2 regions of the Bacillus sp. NPDC094077 genome follow, and region 2 is predicted to be linked to the other one. Evidence: riboswitches for the same ligand, from Rfam matches in the RefSeq annotation. Region 2 holds a riboswitch; the other holds the start of a gene.
What was found. A riboswitch is a leader RNA that binds a small molecule or an ion and turns the genes downstream of it on or off. The one in region 2 is predicted to bind lysine.
Positions count from the first base shown of each region.

Region 1: another riboswitch for lysine. It lies ahead of ACQKNR_RS23630 (amino acid permease); the one in region 2 lies ahead of ACQKNR_RS22395 (aspartate kinase).

Region 1 covers NZ_JBNNUF010000013.1:41,684-44,903, forward strand. The annotation lists gene ACQKNR_RS23630 (amino acid permease) at 77-1,546, opposite strand; lysine riboswitch at 1,659-1,851, opposite strand; gene ACQKNR_RS23635 (GNAT family N-acetyltransferase) at 2,207-2,668, shown strand; gene ACQKNR_RS23640 (sulfite exporter TauE/SafE family protein) at 2,690-3,220, opposite strand, start outside.
Region 2 covers NZ_JBNNUF010000011.1:94,043-97,262, reverse strand. The annotation lists gene ACQKNR_RS22400 (DoxX-like family protein) at 1-838, opposite strand, end outside; lysine riboswitch at 1,031-1,217, shown strand; gene ACQKNR_RS22395 (aspartate kinase) at 1,419-2,648, shown strand; gene asnA (aspartate--ammonia ligase) at 2,877-3,220, opposite strand, start outside.

The DNA.
Region 1 (3,220 bases), on a different contig from region 2:
AAAAACAGAAGAAATAGGAAAGGGAGAAGCATTGCAATGAAAAGCGAGCAAACATGAACTGTTTGCTCGCTTTACTTTATTTCAGTTCACATTTATCAAGTGGAATGACTTTCGTTTTCTTAGTAAATTTATATCCTAACCATAGTACTAAGAAGAGTGGTAAACCGATGTAAGAAACGAGTACACCGTTCCAATCGATTGATTCGCCCATAAATGCGCCGTAGTTTTGACCTAAAATTACGATTACACAAAGTGTAAATGCGAAGATTGGACCGAACGGGAACCATTTTGCTCTATAAGGTAAGTCTTTTAAATCTTTTCCTTGTGCGATATACGCTTTACGGAAACGATAATGACTAATTGCAATTCCAACCCATGCGATAAAGCCAGACATTCCAGATGCGTTTAATAACCAAATGTATACAACGCCGTCACCGAATAAAGAAGCAATGAAAGCAATACTACCGACGATTGATGTTGCAATTAATGCATTAACAGGTACACCGCGTTTATCTAATTTTCCTAAAAACTTTGGTGCTTTTCCTTGACGAGCTAAATCCCAAAGCATACGAGTTGATGCATACATACCAGAGTTACCAGCAGAAAGTACTGCAGTTAAAATAACAGCGTTCATAACAGAAGCAGCAAAGGCAACGCCCGCTTTTTCAAAAATAAGTGTAAATGGACTTACTGTTACATCACTTGCGGCAAGGCTATCAGTTGTGTAAGGAATTAATAAACCGATAACGAGAATCGCAAGGATATAGAATAAAAGAATACGCCAAAAGATCGAACGAATTGCTTTCGGGATATTACGTTCTGGATCAGACGTTTCACCAGCAGCTACCCCAAGTAATTCAGTACCTTGGAATGAGAAACCAGCTGCCATAAATACACCGATAATTGCCATAATGCCGCCGTTAAATGGTGCATCTGCAACAGTGAAGTTTTTAAATCCAACAGATTCGCCGCCCATAATTCCGAAAATCATCATAAAACCGACAATTAAAAAGATAATAATAGTAACTACTTTAATAAGTGCGAACCAATATTCAGATTCACCAAACCCTTTAACAGATAAATAGTTTAAAAGGAAAATAATAGCTAAACATAATCCACTCCAAATAAGGGAGGGAGTATTTGGAAACCAAAATTTCATAATTAATGATACAGCTGCCAGTTCAGCAGCTATCGTAATCGCCCAGTTATACCAGTAGTTCCATCCAAGTGCAAAACCAAGTGATGGATCAACAAATTTTGTTGCATACGTACTAAAAGATCCAGTAACAGGCATGTAAGCTGCGAGTTCAGCTAAGCTTGTCATTAAGAAATAAACCATAATTCCAATTGCGGCGTATGCAACTAGTGCACCGCCAGGTCCAGCTGTATGGATGACACTACCGCTGGCAAGAAATAATCCGGTACCAATTGTACCACCGAGAGAAATCATCGTAAGGTGTCGGGATTTTAAACCACGTCTTAATTCACCTTTTCCTTTTGTAGTTTGCGTTTCAGAGGTAGTTGTTTGATTCGTTGCGCTATTCATGTTCAACACTCCTTTTCTTGTAAGATGGGAAGGAGCGGGGGAGAAAAATACAAAAAACCGCCAAAGGAATTTGGCGGAACGTTTCACAAATAACCACCCCATCATACCCTTCCGTTAAGATAGCACCCCACGTTTACACGGTAATTTTGTAAACGTGACAGTTCTGTTCCTTTCGGAGACAGCCCCAGCTTATAGTTCCAGAGAAGAAATATAAACTTCGGCAACTATTCCTTTCAAACGGAGTCGATGACATTCTCTGTGTCTCGTCCGTTCTACTCTTAAAAGTCGCAACCTCTACCTCATCGGATTGATGAGGATTTATATATTGCTAAGATTTTTAATATATGGCAATTGTAATGACTTTCTGAAAATATTGCAAGGAATTTTGTTAGGAAAAGTCAAAAAATATCGGTTATTGTTTAGGAAACGCTTGCAAAACTCCACCCGAGCCTACTTTTATGTAGTGATAGGTAAAGAAAAAAATTGTTATACAAATGTTTCGCAAAAAATACTGAAAAATCCTTTAAAATAAAAAGAAAATTCAGAAAATATAATTCGACATTACTATTGAATGTGTGGCGTGCGTAAAAATAGAGAGTGAATATTCTGCATTTTTGTAGTAAGATTGAAGCATTGTTTAATTGAAAAGGGGAATTTGTGATGAAATTAGAAACGGAAAGGCTATATATAGTGCCATGTACAGAAGAGAAGCTTCGCATTGCTGAAAAGCAAGGATACAATAGCGGTCCGCATATTGTAGGGCATGTAGAAAATGTAAAACAAGAAGTAGCTTTATTACCTTGGGGTGTTTGGTATGTGATTCGAAAAGAAGATGACATCGTTTTAGGTGATATAGGATTTAAAGGGAGACCGAACGAGAGTCATACAGTAGAAATTGGTTATGGATTTATTGAGAAATATTGGAATAAAGGGTATGCTACAGAATCTGTAGATGAATTAATAAAGTGGGCTTTCCAGACAGGAGAGGTAGATGTAATTATTGCAGAGACACTCCTTGAAAATAATAGCTCGATTCGTGTATTAGAGAAATTACATATGAAAAGAGTAAATACTACAGAAACGATGATCAATTGGAAAATAGAAAAATACCGCTCGAAGTAAATCGGGCGATATTTTTTGTAATTATGGTAACATTTGTTTTTGATCTGTTGAGTATCCCCTTGTCGAATGTTTTGAATGGTTACGGACAGCAATGAAAATAGAGATAATAACGACGAGACCCACTGCCACGTAAGAAAGTGAAATAATAGTTGGATCCACTTTAAATGTTGTAAGTAGTGTACGTATATTCGTAAAGATAATAAGACCACCAACTAATACCCCAAGTAAATGAGGTGGAACGATGCGTACTAACCATGCAGCAATTGGAGCAGCGATAATCCCGCCAAGCATTAAGGCAAATACCCAAACCCAGCTTACTTGTTCCCAGCCAAGTGAAATGAAAAATCCAATTGTTGCAGCGAGCGAAACAGGAAATTCACTCGTATCTACAGATCCAATAACTTTTCTTGCTTCATTTCCTCTTGCCAGAAGTACAGGCGTTGTAATCGGGCCCCAGCCACCGCCGCCAGTTGAATCGACGAATCCAGCGAATAAGCCAAGTGGCACAAGTTGTTTGGCAGACATGCGTTTTTTGGAAGTGACAATTTGTTT
Region 2 (3,220 bases):
ATAATCCTATTAAAAGGAGGTTTAATGTAATTGGATTAAACGGTTGTGTAAAGCTTGCGATATTCGTAAATCCTGCCACTATAGTTAAACCTATTAACATACCAATATGTAATATAAACAACTTTCGTTTTTGAAGTGGCAATAACCACATAACACCCCATATTATTTCTAACAACCCAACTATTTTAAGTATAAAAATACTACTCTCATTCGACCCAATTAGTATTGAAAGCATCTTCACTTCTTCTGGATGGCTAAAGATTATTTTTGGGACAATCCCTTGATATATCCATACGAAAGCAAATAAAAAACAAACGAGCCAATACGTAATCGTTCTTCTAATTAGTAGACTAGGATGCAGCTCCTTTTCTAGCCACAATTTTAAAGCGTCAAAACTCCATGCTGTCGCCCATCCTAATAAAGGACGAAACATATATGAATCGATCACATTTCCTATATGACCAAATCTCGTATCATAATCATATTGCGTTTCAAAATGAATACACTCTTTATGCGGTGTATACTTCCAATAACCACGCCCTATTTGTATAAGTGATAATGTATTTTCTGTCCAAAATTTCAAAGAAGAAATCCGTTCACCAGTTTCTTTTCTTATTTCACCTATCGATTCCCCTTCTCCGGCTATTTCAAGTCCAAAACCGATCTTTGTTTTATATAAAAACTTCTGCGGTTCTCCCTCTTTCTTCTCTAAATAAGAAATTTCAGTAAAACGAGCATCCCACTCTGTATGTATGTCTGGTTCTTGCGTATATTCCCATAATTTCTCCATTGTTGTTTTCATCTCTGTCGCAACATAAATAGACCTTTTCCTTTTCATGCTTCCACCTCCTATACTCTATATTTTTAATGTACATATAATAAATTTATTTTGCTACATTTTTCACAAACTTTTTTTCGGAAAAGAAAGAATTTTGAAAATATATATAAAACACTTGATTCCCTGAAAAATTTAAATTATTATAAAACAAATGTTACCAACAACTTCATAAATCAAACACTCTCGCCTAAAACGTGAGATAGAGGTTGCAATACTTATGAGTATTCTAATGGAGACACAGAGATGTCTATGAAATTAGATGAAAGGAAGTGTTGCCGAAATTGATAAATTTCTCTGCATTTATCAATTGGGGCTGTTTTCGAATAGAAACAGAACTGTCATATGTACAGACGTGTGCGTATGAAGAGCTATCTACAAAAAAGAGATATCATCTTTATGATATTCCTTTTTTGGCGGTTTTTTTATTAGCTCCGTTTTCTGTTTCCCTTTTCCTGTAACAGCACCATCCTCACTTATTTGAGATGGTGTTTTTTGCTTTTCTCTCTGGTAACTACAGGAATATTGGGATTTGTATATGTCCTAATCTATTCTTAAAAATGGACGAAAGAAGGAATTCGTAATGGAAACGATTGTACAAAAATTTGGTGGTACTTCTGTCGAGAGCATTGAACGCATTCAACATGTAGCAAATTTAATTATTGAAGAATATGAACGAGGTCATAGCATTGTCTCTGTCGTTTCAGCAATGGGGAAAAGTACAGATGAACTTGTAGCACTTGCTAACGCCATTGCTGAAAATCCAAGCAAACGTGAAATGGATATGCTTCTATCGACAGGAGAACAAGTAACTATTTCATTATTAACAATGGTACTACAAGCAAAAGGTTATAACGCAATTTCATTAACAGGATGGCAAGCTGGTATTACGACTGAATCTGTACATAGTAGTGCACGGATTACTGATATTAATACAGATCGAATTCAGTCTTATCTTGCTGAAGGTACGATTGTTATCGTAGCTGGTTTCCAAGGAATCAGTGAAGAAAATGAAATTACAACGCTTGGCCGTGGTGGTTCTGATACGACAGCTGTTGCATTAGCGGCGGCATTAAAAGCGAAAAAATGTGATATTTATACAGATGTGACAGGTGTATATACGACAGACCCACGAGTTGTACAAGATGCTTACAAATTAGATGAAATTTCTTATGACGAAATGTTAGAGCTTGCAAATCTCGGTGCTGGTGTATTACATCCACGTGCTGTTGAATTTGCTAAAAATCATAATGTCGTTTTAGAAGTTCGCTCAAGTATGGAACAAGAAAACGGAACAATTGTAAAAGGAGAATGTAACATGGAACAACAATCAATCGTTAAAGGTATTGCATTTGAAGATAATATTACACGCGTTACAATTAAAGGATTAGAACAAGGTTCACTTTCAACAGTTTTCTCTACATTAGCAGAGGCACATATTAATGTAGATATTATTATTCAAAGTATTACAAATGAAGGAACTGTTCACCTCTCCTTCTCAATTCACTCTAATGATTTAAGAGAGACTTTAGAAGTGTTAGAACAATATCAAGAAACTCTTCACTATGGGTCTGTAGAACATGAAAATCATTTAGCAAAAGTATCAATTGTAGGATCTGGTATGGTATCTAATCCGGGGGTTGCTGCTAATATGTTCACTACTTTAAAAGAAGAAGATATTCATATTAAAATGGTAAGTACATCAGAAATTAAAGTGTCTGTCGTTATCGACCGCCTTCATTTAGTAACAGGTGTTGAAGCACTTCATCAATCATTTATGGCGAAAATTGAACCTTTAGTACACATGGGCTAATTTAATATTTTCAGTAAAGCTTATAAAAAATCATATTAATCTATTTCCTTCCTATTAAATAAAAAGCTGTTTGCATAGTGTAAAGTGACAAAAAAGTAAGTGATGTTTTATAAAAAACTTTTACTGAAATATACATTGCTGAAGTGAAAATATTTTCAAAAAAAGTTCGCATTTAATAAAAAAGAGAGAATAGCTCTATATTTGAGCTATTCTCTCTCACTTCTATTATTAAAACAGATGAATGTTTTCTTTCTTACAAGCATCGCGTAAATCGTCAGGCCATACAGAAGATTGAACTTCACCGATATGTGCCTTACGTAAGAAGTACATGCACATTCTTGATTGTCCAATACCACCGCCGATTGTTAATGGTAGTACGTCTTCTAAAATACCTTTATGGAAATCATACTCACGTTTGAAGTCTTCACCCGTTTTCGTTAATTGTTCATCAAGTGATTTACTATCAACACGAATTCCCATTGATGATAGTTCGAATGAAGATTGAAGTACTGGGTGCCAGAATAAAATGTCACCGTTTAATTTCCAATCATCATAATCAGCTGCGCGTCCAT